DNA from 3 places in the Amycolatopsis mongoliensis genome. Region 1 is predicted to be linked to each of the others. Evidence: riboswitches for the same ligand, from Rfam matches in the RefSeq annotation. Region 1 holds a riboswitch; each other region holds the start of a gene.
The links. Region 1 has a riboswitch for thiamine pyrophosphate ahead of QRX60_RS19225 (thiamine ABC transporter substrate-binding protein). Riboswitches for the same ligand answer to the same signal wherever they lie in the genome.

Region 1 (5,077 bases):
GGCTCGCGCCGAGCGTCGACGCGGCCTGCCGCAGCCGGACGTCGACCGAGCGCAGCACCGGCAGCACCATCCGGACGATGAGCGGGATGATCACCAGCGCCTGGGCCAGCGGCACCAGGTACGGCGACGTCCGGAGGTCGCCGGGCAGCGCGTCGAGCGTCACCAGGTAGCCGAACCCGACGGTCACCGCGGACACCCCGAGCGGCAGCATCAGCACGGCGTCCATCGTCTCGCCGAGCCCGCGCGCGGACTTCGCGGGCGAGCGCCGCAGCGCCACCAGCACCACGGACGCGAGCACGCCGACGACCATCGCGAGCAGCGTCGCGTCGACGGCGACCTTCAGCGAGTTGAGCGCGGCGTCCCAGCCCGAGACCTGCAGCGCGCCCCTCTCACCGGTGCCCGTCAACGCTCGATAACCAGCGAAGCTCCAGCCATCCGGAGCGGACACCGATTCGGCGAGCAGCGCGACGATCGGCGTCAGCAGCAAGGCCAGCACGACACCTGCCGCACCGGCAACCCACCACTCGCCGCCGCGGGGACGCCGCGCACTGCCGGACCCGATCCGCGCGCCGTCCTTGCGCCGCCGCGCCAGCCCGCCGAGCACCAGCGCGGCGACCACGGCCGCGAACTGGATCAGCGAGAGTGCCGCCGCACCGGAGAGGTCGAGCAGGTCGACGGTCCGCAGGTAGATCTCGGTCTCCAGGGTCCGGTACCGGGCCCCGCCGAGGATCAGCACGACCCCGAAACTGGTGGCGCAGAACAGGAACACGACGGCCGCGGCGGAAGCGATCGCGGGCGCCAGCGCCGGCAGCGTCACCGAGCGGAACGCCCGCCACGGCGACGCGCCCAGCGCGCGGGCGGCGTCGGTCGTGCGCGAATCCAGCCGCGCCCACAGCCCGGCGACGGTCCGCGCGACGACGGCGACGTTGAAGAACGCGTTGGCCAGCACGATCGGCAGCACGCCGCCGTCCGGCCAGAGCGCCCGGAACGCCAGCCCGACGACGACGGTCGGCAGCACGAACGGCACGAGCACCAGCGTCCGCGCGAGGCCGACGCCGGGCAGCTTCACCCGGGCCAGCAGGAACGCCACCGGCACCCCGGCGACCACCGCCACCAGCGTCGACGCGGCCGCGCTCGCCACCGTGAACCCGGCCAGCTGCCAGGTCCGCGCGTCGCCGAGGACCGTGTCGAGCCCGCCCGCGGCGAACCCGCGGCCGACGATCGCCAGCACCGGCCAGGCGAAGAACACCACCAGGAACCCGATCGGGGCCAGCCCGAGCAGCGCCAGGCCGAGCCCGCGAGCGGTCCGCGGCGGGGTCAGGACCGGCGCTTTTCGAGGGCTCCCGGCCCGGGGCGGGGTCCCGGACGTCACTGCACGAGCGTGCGCCATTCGCCGATCCACTTCTCGCGTCCGGCCTGGACCTGGTCCGCGGGCAGCGTCTGCGGCTTCTGCGGCAGCGGCGCGACCTGGGCCCAGCCGGCGGGCAGGTCGACGCCCTGGCGCGCCGGGTAGACGTACATGTTGGCCGCCACCGTCGCCTGGAACTGCTGCGAGAGCAGGAAGTCGACGACCTTGCGCGCACTCTCGGCCTGCTTGCCGTTCGCCAGCACGCCGGCGTACTCGACCTGCCGGTAGCAGGTGTCGAGCAGCGCCTTGGTGCGCGGCTTGCCGTCGTCGCCCACCTCGGCGGCCGGCGAAGACGCGTACGAGACGACGATCGGCCGCGGCCCCTTGCCGGACGAGCCGGAGAAGTCCTTGGTGTAGGCCTCTTCCCAGCCACTGACCACCTTGAGCCCGTTGGCCTTCAGCTTCGCCCAGTAGTCCTTCCAGCCGGCCTCGCCGTACTTCGCGATGGTGCCGAGGAGGAACGCCAGGCCGGGCGACGCCGTCGCCGGGTCCTCGGCGACCAGCAGGTCCTTGTACTTCGGGTCGGCGAGGTCCTCGTACGACGACGGCGCCGGGATGCCCTTCGCCGTGAAGTAGTTCGTGTCGACGTTGACGCAGACGTCACCGACGTCGACCGCGGAGAGCCGGTGCTCGGGGTCGACGGCGTAGCGCTGCGGCCCGCGGTCGGCCTCGGGGCTGGTGTAGGGCTCGAAGACGCCCTCGGCGAGCGCGCGGGAGGCGAAGGTCGAGTCGACGCCGTACGCGACGTCGCCGATCGGGTTGGCCTTCGTCAGCACCAGCTTGTTGGTCAGCGAACCGGCGTCGCCCTGCTTGAGCACGGAGACCTTGATGCCCGACTGCTTCTGGAAGGCGTCGAGCACCTCCTGCGGCGCCAGGAAGGAGTCGTGCGTCACGAGGGTGACGGTGGGCGTCTGCTGCGGGCCACCGTCACCGTTCGACAGCGAGCACCCCGCGGCGACGGCGCTGACGACGGCGATGGCCGTCGCGGCGCGCACAGCCCTGCTTTTCATCTACCCCTCCTGCACTTCGCCGGACGAGGAGGGTGAAGCCCTCCCTTCGCCGGCATGATCCGGTCAGGTGCGAACGGTCGCGGGTGACCCCGCCTCTCAGCCCGGCTCGACCGGACTCCCGTGGCAACCGTGCAGCGTAGTCCAGGACGCAGGACGATGGAGGCATGACGGAAATCTTGAGCGACTCCGAGGCCGACGCACGACTGGGCACGGGCTGGACGCGTTCCGGAGCGGTGATCTCCCGCGAGGTGGAGCTGGCGAGCTTCCCGCAGGCGATCGAGGTGGTGGACCGCGTCGCGGTGCTGGCCGAGGCCGCCGACCACCACCCGGACATCGACATCCGCTGGCGCACGCTGACGTTCCGGCTTTCGACGCACTCGGCGGGCGGTTTGACGGCGAAGGACTTCGACCTGGCCGGGCAGATCGACTCGGTGCTCGCGGGACTGTGACCCCGGCTACTCACAGTGCACGAAATCACGGTTTGGGCGTCTCTCGGTAAACGACTCACGGAGGAGAGACGAGATGACCCAGGCGATCGTGGTGGGCACGGCGGCATTCGCGACGATGGTGGCGGCGGCCGGGGGCGTGCTCTGGTTCACGGTCCGCTCGCGCCGTCACCCGGACGGCTGAGCCCCGCCGGTGAGTTCGATCACAGCCGCTAACGAAGACCATGATCAGCGCGCTGAGCAGGGCGGAAGCATCGGTTTCGGCCCTAGGAAACGCCATGAACAGCACCACCACCCTCACCCCCGCCCAGCGCGCCTGGATCAACACCCTCGCCCCCGCGGTGGTGCTGATCGCGATCGCGTTGCTGGGTCTCCTCGGCTGAGCCGACCCCATCGACCAGCAGTAGCCGCCGCTCGAGCGCCGTCGCCCTGATCTTCAGCGCGGCGGCGTAGTCGTCGGAGCGGTACCAGCGTTCGGCGGTCTCCCGGTCCGGGAACTCGACGATGATCACTTTCCGCTCGGAGCTTCCTTCGAGCACGGTCGGTGTCGCGCCTCTCGCGAGGTAGCGGCCTCCGTGGGCTTCGATCGAGGCTTGAGCGAGTTCGCGGTAGCGCTGAGCCTGGGCTTCGTCGAGGATTTCGACCTCGGAGATCACATAGGCAGTCACGGCTTCGAGCGTGACAGAGCAGCTCGTGCGGAGCCTGGTGCTCTCGCTACCCGGCCCGCTCGATCCGGTCCGGCGGCGGGAACCCGGCCGGCACCTCGTCGCTCACGGTCCAGTATTCGAGCCCGGACAAGCGTCCGTCATCGGCGAACACGATGAGCCCGCCGTCCGGCGCACCGGCCTCCACGACCACTCGCCCGGCGAGCCGGGCCGCCGGCAGGTCGTCGTCGACGGCGAGGTCGATCGTCGGACACCCGCAGCCGCACCGGCCGGTGACCCGCGCCGTGCCCGCTTGGGCGCGAAGCTCGACCGCGCCCGGGAAGTCGCCGTCGAGCAGGAAGGTCAGCGCCTCCCGCTCGGCCGGCGTCAGCGGACGGCTCACACGTTGAAGCGGAACTCGACCACGTCGCCGTCGGCCATGATGTAGTCCTTGCCCTCCATGCGGACCTTGCCCGCCGCCCGGGCCGCCGCCATCGAGCCGGCCGCCATCAGGTCGTCGAACGAGACGATCTCCGCCTTGATGAAGCCGCGCTCGAAGTCCGTGTGGATCACGCCCGCCGCCTGCGGGGCCGTCGCGCCCTGGGGATCGTCCACGCGCGGGACTCCTTCGGGCCCGCCGTCAGGTACGTCTGCAGGCCGAGCGTGTGAAAACCCGCGCGAGCCAGGGAGTACAGGCCCGGCTCCGGCTGGCCGACCGACTCGAGCAGCTCGCGCACCGACTCCTCGTCGTCCAGCTCCAGCAGCTCCGCCTCGACCTTCGCGTCGAGGAACACCGCGTCCGCCGGGGCGACCAGCTTGGTCAGCTCCTCGCGGCGGGCTTCGTCGGTGAGCACCGACTCGTCGGCGTTGAAGACGTAGAGGAACGGCTTCGTGGTGAGCAGGCTCAGTTCGCGGAGGGCGTCGAAGTCGACCTCCTTCTGCGCCTGGAAGAGCGTGCGCCCGGCGTCGAGGATCTCCTTCGCCTTCTGCGCGTTGTCCAGCGCGGGCTTGTTCTCCTTCTTCGTCCGCGCTTCCTTCTCCAGCCGCGGCAGCGCCTTGTCCAGCGTCTGCAGGTCGGCGAGGATCAGCTCGGTGTTGATCGTCTCGATGTCGCTCGACGGGTCGATCCGGCCGTCGACGTGCACCACGTCAGGGTCGTCGAACACGCGGATGACCTGGCAGATCGCGTTGGCCTCACGGATGTTCGCGAGGAACTTGTTGCCCAGCCCGGCACCCTCGGACGCGCCCTTCACGATGCCCGCGATGTCCACAAAGGACACCACAGCCGGCACGATCTTCTCCGACTTGTGCAGCTCGGCCAGCTTCTCCAGCCGCGGGTCCGGCAGCGGCACGACGCCGACGTTCGGCTCGATCGTCGCGAACGGGTAGTTCGCGGCGAGCACGTCGTTGCGGGTCAGCGCGTTGAACAGGGTGGACTTGCCGACGTTGGGCAGGCCGACGATACCGAGGGTGAGGCTCACGACCCCGCAGTCTACGTGTCTCGCCCGACCGCGGCCCACGCGCCCAACGCCGCGTCGGATTTCCGCCAGCGACGGCGCTGACCTGCTG
Region 2 (5,077 bases), 710 kb from region 1:
GGTCCGGGAGCAGCGTCCGGTCGTCGGCGTGCACCTCGAGCTTGATCAGATCGGTACCGAGTGCCTCCCGCGCGAGCTGCGCGGTGAGCACGGCCTCGGCGGCTGTGCGGCAGCCCGCGGTGTTCGGCAGCAGCTCGATGCCGAGCCTGCTCAGGAGTTCCAGGACGCCGGAGCCGCCTTCGGCGTCGGCGCGGCGCATGGCGACGGTCGTCAGCTCGGTGCCGGACGCGACGAGCGCGCGTTCGAGCACGGCGAGGTTCGCCGCGCCGCCGGTGCCGATGATCAGCCGGGACGTCAGCTTGCAGGTGCCGATGACCAGTGGTTCTTCGTCCATTTCAGCCTCCTTGGACGGCGGTGAGCACGTCGACGCCCGCGCCCTTGGGCACGGCGGTGGTGGACCAGTCGCCGCGGCGGACGACGACGCCGTCGACCGCGACGGCGATGCCGGGCCGCTGCCCGCCGGACGCGTCGAGGACGTCGGCGACGGTCGCGCCGTCCGGGAACTCCGTCCACTTGCCGTTGAGCTTGATCTCCATCACACGTGCTCCTTCTGGTGCAGGCGGGCGGGCGAAGCCGCTTCGACGCCTTCGGGCGGCTTCTCGCCCTCGAGCCAGGCGACCACGGCGTCCGCGGTCACGGGGGCCATCAGCAGGCCGTTGCGGTGGTGGCCGGTGGCGGCGAAGACGCCGTCGTCGAGGACACCGACGTACGGGAGCACGTCGCGGCTGCCGGCTCGCAGGCCCGCAGCGGTCTCGACGAGCTCGTACTCGGTGATCGCGGGGAAGACGCGTTCGGCGCCCTCGATCAGCTCGCGGACGCCACGGGCGGTGACGGCCTGGTCGAAGCCCGCCTCGTACTGCGTCGCGCCCAGCACGAGCTCCTGGTCGCCGCGCGGGACGAGGTAGATCGGCCGGCCCTCGACGACGGCCCGGACCGTGTGCGCCGGCGGCGGCAGGCAGCCGCGGCGGGGTTTCAGGCGCAGGATCTCGCCCTTGAGCGGCCGCACGGCGTCCGCGAGCTGCGGGTGCAGCCGCCCGGTCCAGGCGCCGGCGGCGAGCACGACGGCGTCGGCGTCCGGGATGCGTTCGACGCGTTCGCGGACGAACCGGACGTCTCGCTTCTGACAGGCCGCGTAGAGGGCGTTGAGCAGTTTGCGGTTGTCCACGGCCAGGTCGCCGGGCACGTGGAGTCCACTTCGGACGGATCCGACGCCGGGTTCGAGCCGCTTGGCCTCCCGGCCGGTGAGGCGTTCGGCCGCGCGGCCGATCGCGTGCAGGTGACCGGCGAGGATGTCGAGGTGACCGGCGTCGGCGCTGTCGAACGCGACGACGAGCGTGCCGTGCCCGGCCAGGCCGGGGTCGATGCCTTCCCGGGTGAGGTCGCTCGCGAAGCCGGGCCAGCGGCGCAGCGACTCCTCGCCCAGGGTGAGGACGTCCTCCTCGCCCGGCCAGGCCTCGGTGACCGGGGCGAGCATGCCGCCGGCCAGCCAGGACGCGCCGCCGCGGACGGGTTCAGGGTCGTAGAGGGTGACTTCGCGGCCGGTTCGTGCCGCTCGCCAGGCCGCGGACAGGCCGATCACGCCGCCGCCGACGACGGCCAAGGTGTTCGTCATGGGAATCACGCTCCCTGCGCCGGCATGACCCGGATCAGGTTCCACGGTCGGAGCGGCAGCTCCCTCTCAGCCCGTCCCTCGGGCTCCCGTGCGGACGCGTCCACCCTACTGTGCCGTTAGCTGATAATCCAACCGCAGTCACGGCCGGATGGCTTTCGCGGCAACGTCACGTACCGCTCGACGGCCGGCCTGCTTTTGGTCGGATCAGCAACGCGCGGGGTACGGTCGCCGCTATGCCCGCCCTCTCCGGTGACAAGATCCGCGCCCGGCTCGACGCCGCGCGCCTGTACCTGTGCACCGACGCCCGCACGGACCGCGGCGACCTGGCCGCATTTGCCGACGCGGCCTTGGCCGGCGGCGTCGACATCATCCAGCTGCGCGACAAGACCGGCGCCTTGGAAGCCGCGGGAGAGATCGCGGCGCTGGAGGTGCTGGCCGAGGCGTGCGCGCGGCACGGAGCACTGCTGTCGGTGAACGACCGGGCGGACGTGGCGCTCGCGGTGGGTGCGGACGTCCTCCACTTGGGCCAGGACGACATCCCGGTGCCGCTGGCCCGCCGCATCCTCGGCGACGACGTGGTGATCGGCCGCTCGACGCACTCTCTTGACCAGGCTCTCGCGGCGGCTTCGGAGCCGGGGGTGGACTACTTCTGCACGGGCCCGTGCTGGCCGACCCCGACGAAGCCCGGCCGGTCGGCGCCGGGGTTGGATCTGGTGCGTGCCGTCACTGCTTCGGCCGTCTCACGGCCGTGGTTCGCGATCGGCGGCATCGACGGGTCGCGGCTCCCGGAGGTCCTCGACGCGGGGGCCTCGCGGATCGTGGTGGTCCGGGCGATCACCGAGGCCGAGGACCCCGAGGCCGCTGCCCGGGACCTGCGCGCCCCCCTGTCCTGAAGTCCGTGAAGGACTCCTTACCGGCTCTTATGGCCGGTAAGGAGTCCTTCACGGCTTTACGGGGTCGGGGTGGCAGCCGCGCCCTGGCTGGTCGGCGGGGCCGCCGACGTCGTCGGCTGCTGGGCCGTCGTGCTCGGTGTCGTCGGTGTGGTCGTCGGGGATCCCGTCGAGGTCGTCGGCGGGGCGGTCGTCTCCGTGGTCGTCGACGGGGTGTTCGTCGGCGACTCCTGGGTGTCGTTCGTGCTGCTGGTCGAAGGCGTTGTCGACGGCGTCGTGTCCGGGTGGCCACCGCCGCTGCCGAAGATCTTGCCGATGCTCGATCCCGTGCCGCCGCCGATCTGGGTGCCCGTCGCCGACTCGAACCCGACTATCGCCAGGATCGCCACCGCGAACGCCGCCACGCTTGTGCCGATGATCAACGGCCAGCGCAGCTTCCGCAGCCGCGAGGGCGCTTCCGGGTCTTCCCCGGGCTTGGGCAGCTGGACCGTCGGCTGCTCGGCCAGCGCCACCTCCGCGCCGGCTCCGGTCCCCCCGCGCCGGCGGATGCCGGACGCCGCCAGCTGGCGCGCCTTGAGCGCCGCCGCACGGGTGCGCTGCAGCGAGCGCAGGTAGAGCTCGCCGCCGACCGTCGTGATCACACTCGCCACGCCCGCGCCGGCGACGGTCCCGGCCACGCCGAGTGTCGACCCCAGCAGCGCAGCCGTCACCGCCGCCAGCGCCGCCGCCATCACCTGCGCGATGCGCAGACCCGACTTTTCTTCCTTCGCTTCGGAAGCCGCTGCGTTCTCCTTGCTCATGATCCCGATCCGGTAGTAAGTCTTCTCCCGTGTCCAACGTGTAGGGCGCGCGAGGAACTCCCCGCGTTGCCGCGACGTGAGAAGGACCACTCTGACTGTCCATAATAGACAGTGCTGTTCGAACATTTTCTTGACATACTCGGCACATGGAACTGGTGACGATCTCTGACATCGAGGCCGCCGCGAAGCGCGTCCAAGGTGTCGCCGTGCGCACGCCCCTGTTGCTCCAGACGTGGGATCCCCGCGGAACCCTGTGGCTCAAACCCGAAAGCCTGCAACCGGTCGGCGCGTTCAAGGTGCGCGGGGCGTTCAACGCGATCGGCGCCCTCGACGAGGAGCGGCGCTCCCGCGGCGTCATCGCCTACTCGAGCGGCAACCACGCGCAGGCGGTCGCCTACGCCGCGCAGCAGTACGGCGTGCCCGCGGTGATCGTCGTGCCGGACGTCGCGCCGCGGATCAAGGTCGAAGCCACCCGCGCGTACGGCGCGGAGGTGATCGAGGTGCCCATCGGCGAACACGAGGGGAAAGCGCGCGAACTGGCCGCCGAACGCGGGCTGACCCTCGTCCCGCCCTACGACGACGCGGCCATCATCGCCGGGCAGGGCACCGCGGGCCTCGAGATCGCCGAAGACCTCCCCGACGTCGAGGTCGTGCTGGTGCCCGTCAGCGGCGGCGGGCTGGCCTCCGGCGTCGGCACCGCGATCAAGGCGCGCTGCCCGCGGGCGAAGGTCATCGGCGTCGAGCCGGCGCTGGCCGGCGACACGGCGGAGGGGCTGCGCCTGGGCCGCCAGGTCGACTGGCCGCAGGCCGACCGCGCCCGGACGATCGCCGACGGCCTGCGCGCCCAGCCGTCCGAGCTGACCTTCGCGCACCTGAAGCAGGTCGTCGACGCCATGGTCACGGTCTCCGAGGACGAGATCCGCGAGGCCATGCGCACGCTCGCCCGGAAGGCCCGGCTGGTCGCCGAGCCCAGCGGCGCGGTGGCGACGGCGGCGTACCTGTTCCACGCCGGCGAGCTGCCGGCCGGGCGCACGGTCGCCCTCGTCTCGGGCGGCAACGCCGACCCGGCGCTGTTCGCCGAGATCCTCGCGGCGGGCTGAGCGGGCCCCGAGCGCCCCAATGTGGCGTTCGGTGCGTCAGACGCACCCAATGTGGCGTTCGGTGCGTGGGACGCAACCAACGCCACATTGGGGCGCTTTACGAGCCGGCCACCGGGGAGCCGCCGCGGACGTGCGTCGGCGGGCCCTCGACGCCGCAGTGGAAGCACTCGCCCAGGTGGGGGCACTCGTCCGCGTCCGGGGACCGCGGCTCGGACGGCGGCGCGAGAACGCCGTTGTGGATGCCCAGCGCGATCAGGCCGCCGGCGATCGCCAGCGCGGCGCAGATGATCAGCGCCGTCCGCCAGCCCGCGGTGAGCGCCACCGGGTCGGCGTACGCCTCGCCGGTCAGGCCGGCCGCCGCGGGCAGCACCGCCACCGCCAGGAGGCCCCCCGAGCGCGCGATCGCGTTGTTGACGCCGGAGGCGACGCCGGCGAAGCGGTCCGGGGCCGCGGCGAGCACCGTCGCGGTCACCGGGGCCACGACCGTCGCCAGGCCGAGCCCGAACACGACGACCGCGGGCAGCACCGTGCCGAGATAGGACGCGCCGGGTGCGATGCGCAGCATCAGCAGCATCCCGATGCCGACGACGATCGGGCCGATCACCAGCTGCGCGCGCGGGCCGATGCGCTGGGCCAGCGCGCCCGACCGCCCCGACAGCAGCAGCATGATCACCG
Region 3 (5,077 bases), 700 kb from region 1:
GCGTACGACGTCCTGCGCATCGCAGGCGCGATCTTCCTGGTCTGCCTCGGGATCAAGGCGCTGTTCTTCCGCGGTTCGGTTGAGGAGAAGGCGATCCGGCCGGGCGCGGGCTTCCGGTCCGGGCTCGTCACGAACATCGGCAACCCCAAGGCGGGCGTGTTCGCGCTGTCGTTCCTGCCGCAGTTCGTCCCGGCCCACGCGGGCGCCGGTGCGCTACTGGCCTGCGTCGCGGCCTGCGGTGGCTCGAGCGCACCTCGGGCGGGCTGCTGGTGGGCTTCGGCGTCACCGTCGCGCTCGAGGGCTGAGTTCTCCAGCAGCGAACGGTTTTCCCACCGCTCCAGGCGCACACTTGTATCACCTGCAACGGTGTAATCGAGGTGCATTCATGGACGAGGCGATGGACGCCTACTCGCAGGCCGTCAGCACGGTCGCGAAGACCGTCACCCCGCACGTCGCCGGGGTCCAGCTCTCGCGCGGCAGCGGCTCGGCGGTCGTCTTCGCCGACGACGGCCACCTGCTCACCAACGCCCACGTGGTCACCGACCACCGGCGCGGCGTCGCGACCTTCGCCGACGGCAGCGAGGTGCCCTTCGACGTCGTCGGCGCCGACCCGCTGTCCGACCTCGCGGTCCTGCGGGCGCGCGGCGAGACGCCGTCGGCCGCCGTGCTCGGCGACGCCGACCGGCTCGTCGTCGGGCAGCTCGTCGTGGCCGTCGGCAGCCCGCTCGGCTTCTCCGGCACCGTCACCGCGGGTGTCGTCAGCGCGCTCGGCCGGGCGCTGCCGGTGCGCCACGGCCGCGCCGGGCGCGTGATCGAGGACGTCATCCAGACCGACGCCGCCCTCAATCCGGGCAACTCCGGCGGCGCGCTCGCCGACTCCGCCGGCCGCGTCGTCGGCGTCAACACCGCGGTCGCCGGCGTCGGGCTCGGGCTCGCGGTGCCGATCAACGCGACGACGCGGCGGATCATCGACACGCTCGTCGTCGAGGGCCGGGTGCGGCGCGCGTACCTCGGCGTCGTCGGCGTCCCGGCGCCGCTACCGGACGACATCGCCGGGCGCACCGGGCAGGCGGCCGGGCTGCGGGTGCACGAGGTGGTCTCGGGCGGGCCCGCCGACCGCGCCGGGCTGCGCGCCGGCGACCTCGTGCTGACCGTCGGGCGCACCCGCGTCTCGGACGCCCAGGGCATCCAGCGGCAGCTGTTCGCGGAAGTGATCGGCACCGCACTGCCGATCACCGTGCTGCGCAACGGAGCCATGGTCGACGTGTACGCGACACCGGCCGAACTGGTCGGGTGAGGTGAGCGGGCTTGAGTATGTGCCGTCGGCGTGGCATGGTCGGGGGCACAACACCAACGCGGGAGCTCGCGCCATGGCGGGCTGAGAGGGTGGCTGGGGATTTTCCCGGGCGTCACCGACCGCATGAACCTGACCGGGTAATGCCGGCGTAGGGAGTGAAAGTCGTTGACGACGCTCGAGAACAAGCACGTCTCCGTCACCACGGGTCCGATCACCGGATCGCACAAGGTGTACCACCAGACCGAGTCCGGACTCCGGGTTCCGGCACGCCGGATCGACCTTTCGAACGGCGAACACTTCGACGTCTACGACACATCGGGCCCGTACACCGATCCCGAAGCGGAGATCGACGTCCACAGTGGACTGCACCGGCTGCGGGCCGGCTGGGCCGACGGCCGTGAGCACAACACCCAGCTCGGCTGGGCCAAGCAGGGCGTCATCACCCGGGAAATGGAGTACATCGCCGCCCGCGAAAGGGTTTCGCCCGAGTTCGTGCGCACCGAAGTCGCCAGCGGGCGCGCGGTGATCCCGGTCAACCGCAAGCACCCCGAGTCCGAGCCGATGATCATCGGCAAGAACTTCCTGGTGAAGATCAACGCCAACATGGGCAATTCGGCCGTCTGGTCGTCGGTCGAGGAAGAGGTCGACAAGATGGTGTGGGCGACCCGCTGGGGCGCCGACACGATCATGGACCTCTCCACCGGCAAGCGGATCCACGAGACGCGCGAGTGGATCATCCGCAACTCGCCGGTCCCGGTCGGCACCGTGCCGATCTACCAGGCGCTGGAAAAGGTCGACGGGGAACCGGAAAAGCTGTCGTGGGAGATCTACCGCGACACCATCGTCGAGCAGTGCGAACAGGGCGTCGACTACGTCACCGTGCACGCCGGCGTGCTGCTGCGCTACATCCCGCTGACCGCGCGGCGCGTCACCGGGATCGTCAGCCGCGGCGGCTCGATCATGGCCGCGTGGTGCCTCGCGCACCACCAGGAGTCGTTCCTGTACACGCACTTCGAAGAACTCTGCGAGATCCTGCGGCAGTACGACGTCACGTTCTCCCTCGGCGACGGCCTGCGCCCCGGCTCGATCGCCGACGCCAACGACCGCGCCCAGTTCGCCGAGCTGGAGACCCTCGGCGAGCTGACGCACATCGCGCGTTCGCACGACGTCCAGGTGATGATCGAAGGTCCCGGCCACGTGCCGATGCACAAGATCAAGGAGAACGTCGAGCTGGAGGAAAAGCTCTGCGGCGAGGCGCCGTTCTACACCCTCGGGCCGCTCGCGACGGACATCGCGCCGGGCTACGACCACATCACGTCGGCCATCGGCGCGGCGCAGATCGGCTGGTACGGCACGGCGATGCTGTGCTACGTCACGCCGAAGGAGCACCTCGGCCTGCCGAACCGCGACGACGTCAAGACCGGTGTGATCACCTACAAGATCGCCGCGCACGCCGCGGACCTGGCCAAGGGGCACCAGTACGCCCAGGAGTGGGACGACGAGCTGTCCAAGGCGCGCTTCGAGTTCCGCTGGAACGACCAGTTCAACCTCTCGCTCGACCCGGACACCGCGCGCTCGTTCCACGACGAGACACTGCCCGCCGAGCCGGCCAAGACCGCGCACTTCTGCTCGATGTGCGGGCCGAAGTTCTGCTCGATGCGGATCACGCAGGACGTCCGCAAGTACGCCGAGGAGCACGGTCTGTCCACTGTGGAGGCCATCGAGGCCGGGATGGCTTCGAAGTCGGCGGAGTTCACCGAGTCCGGTGGCCAGGTCTACCTACCCGTGGTGCAGCCGTGACTCCGCCGACCGCCCTCACCATCGCCGGGTCCGACTCCGGCGGTGGTGCGGGCATCCAGGCGGACCTGCGCACGTTCTTCGCCAACGGGGTGCACGGGCTCGTCGCGCTGACCGCGGTCACCGTGCAGAACTCGTTGGGCGTACAGGGTTTCACGGAGATCCCGGCGGACGTCGTCACCGCGCAGATCAAGGCGGTGGCGTCCGACATGGGTGTCGACGCGGCGAAGACGGGCATGCTGGCGACGGCCGAGATCATCCGCGCGGTCGCGAAGACCCTCGACGAGATCGGCATGGACTTCCCGCTGGTGGTCGACCCGGTGGCGGCGTCGATGACGGGCCACGCCCTGCTGCGGGAGGACGCCCTGGAGGCGATCCGCACGGAGCTGTTCCCGCGCGCGACGCTGATCACGCCGAACCTGGACGAAGTCCGTCTGCTGACCGGCATTTCCGTCGTCGACACGGCGTCCCAGCGCGAAGCGGCCGAGGCGTTGCTGGCCTTCGGCTCCCGCTGGGTCCTCGTCAAGGGCGGCCACATGCAGGGCACAGCCGACTGCGTGGACCTGCTCACGGATGGCAGTTCGTACGTCGCCTTGAGCGGCCCGAGGTACGAGACGGACAACACCCACGGCGGCGGCGACACGATGGCATCGGCAATCACGTCGTCGCTGGCGAAGGGCGCTTCGGTCCCGGACGCGGTGGCGGCGGGCAAGAAGTTCATCGAGCGCTGCGTCGCGGAGTCCTACCCGCTCGGCGCCGGCGTCGGCCCGGTCTCCCCGTTCTGGGTCCTGCCGCCGCCGTCGTGAGTGGTTAGGGCGGTTAGAACCGCCCTAACCACTCACGACCAGCCGCGGCAGACTCGCTAGCGGACCGGCTGCAGCTCCCGGCCGTCGTACTCCCGCCGCGCCGAGCGGATGCGGTCGAAGTTCGCCTGCGACCACGTGCTCAACGCCACCAGGTGCGCCCCGACCTCCGCGCCCATGTCCGTCAGCGCGTACTCCACCGTCGGGGGCGTTGTCGGGTACACCGTGCGCGTCAGGAAGCCGTCGCGTTCCAGCTGCCGGAGGTTCTGGGTCAGCATCTTCTGGCTGATGCCGTCGACCGCGCGGCGCAGCTCGCCGAAGCGGTGCGGGCCGCGGGCCAGCGCGCCCAGCACCAAGGCCGTCCACTTGTTGGCCAGCAGGTCCAGCACCTCCCGGCACGGGCAGCTGCGAAGGTAGATGTCCCAGGGTCCGTCCTGGTCACAGGTGGTTTCCATCAGGTACCTACTTTACCGATAAGTGCCTTCTAGCGAAAAGTGACGAACACTCCGAGTATAGGGACCGACCCCGGAACGAAGGAGTGGAGCAATGCGCATCGTGACCCAGGAGACCCTCGGCGGGCCGGAGGTGCTCCGCGTCACCGAAGCACCGCGCCCCGAACCCGGGCCCACGGAGGTCCTGGTGCGGGTGAAGGCCGCGGGGATCAACCCGGTCGACTGGAAGGTGCGGACCGGCGGCGGGTTCCTCGGCGAGCCGCCGTTCACCATCGGCTGGGACGTCGCCGGGATCGTCGAAGAAACCGGCTTCGGTGCCACCGGCGTCCGGGAGGGCGACGAAGTCCTCGGGATGCCCTGGTTCCCGCGCCCGGCCAACGCCTACGCGGAGTACGTCACCGCGCCCTCGCGGCACTTCGTGCGCAAGCCGGCCGGCCTGTCGTTCGCCGAGGCCGCCGCGCTGCCGCTGGCCGGGCTCACCGCCTGGCAGGGACTGGTGGACGTGGGAAACGTCCAAAAGGGACAACGCGTGTTCGTCGACGCCGCCGCGGGCGGGGTCGGCCACCTCGCCGTGCAGATCGCCAAGGCGCGCGGCGCGCACGTCATCGGCACGGCCAGCGCCGGCAAGCACGGCTTCCTGCGCGAGCTCGGGGTCGACGAGCCGGTCGACTACCACGACCCCGAAGCCACGACGTCCGATGTGGACGTCTACTTCGGACTCGTCGGCG

Region 2: another riboswitch for thiamine pyrophosphate. It lies ahead of thiO (glycine oxidase ThiO); the one in region 1 lies ahead of QRX60_RS19225 (thiamine ABC transporter substrate-binding protein).
Region 3: another riboswitch for thiamine pyrophosphate. It lies ahead of thiC (phosphomethylpyrimidine synthase ThiC); the one in region 1 lies ahead of QRX60_RS19225 (thiamine ABC transporter substrate-binding protein).

The regions. Positions count from the first base shown of each region.
Region 1 is NZ_CP127295.1:3,930,934-3,936,010, reverse strand. Features, by position in the region: gene QRX60_RS19230 (ABC transporter permease) at 1-1,273, opposite strand, end outside; gene QRX60_RS19225 (thiamine ABC transporter substrate-binding protein) at 1,369-2,418, opposite strand; TPP riboswitch at 2,442-2,550, opposite strand; gene QRX60_RS19220 (4a-hydroxytetrahydrobiopterin dehydratase) at 2,583-2,867, shown strand; gene QRX60_RS19215 (DUF1330 domain-containing protein) at 3,131-3,532, opposite strand; gene QRX60_RS19210 (hypothetical protein) at 3,579-3,911, opposite strand; partial or broken gene ychF (redox-regulated ATPase YchF) at 3,908-4,989, opposite strand.
Region 2 is NZ_CP127295.1:3,225,568-3,230,644, reverse strand. Features, by position in the region: gene thiG (thiazole synthase) at 1-334, opposite strand, end outside; gene thiS (sulfur carrier protein ThiS) at 336-536, opposite strand; gene thiO (glycine oxidase ThiO) at 536-1,612, opposite strand; TPP riboswitch at 1,607-1,712, opposite strand; gene thiE (thiamine phosphate synthase) at 1,846-2,505, shown strand; gene QRX60_RS15765 (hypothetical protein) at 2,562-3,302, opposite strand; gene QRX60_RS15760 (threonine ammonia-lyase) at 3,449-4,402, shown strand; gene QRX60_RS15755 (MFS transporter) at 4,500-5,077, opposite strand, start outside.
Region 3 is NZ_CP127295.1:3,235,245-3,240,321, reverse strand. Features, by position in the region: gene QRX60_RS15840 (LysE family translocator) at 1-372, shown strand, start outside; gene QRX60_RS15835 (S1C family serine protease) at 386-1,297, shown strand; TPP riboswitch at 1,346-1,469, shown strand; gene thiC (phosphomethylpyrimidine synthase ThiC) at 1,463-3,097, shown strand; gene thiD (bifunctional hydroxymethylpyrimidine kinase/phosphomethylpyrimidine kinase) at 3,094-3,900, shown strand; gene QRX60_RS15820 (winged helix-turn-helix transcriptional regulator) at 3,957-4,352, opposite strand; gene QRX60_RS15815 (NADP-dependent oxidoreductase) at 4,444-5,077, shown strand, end outside.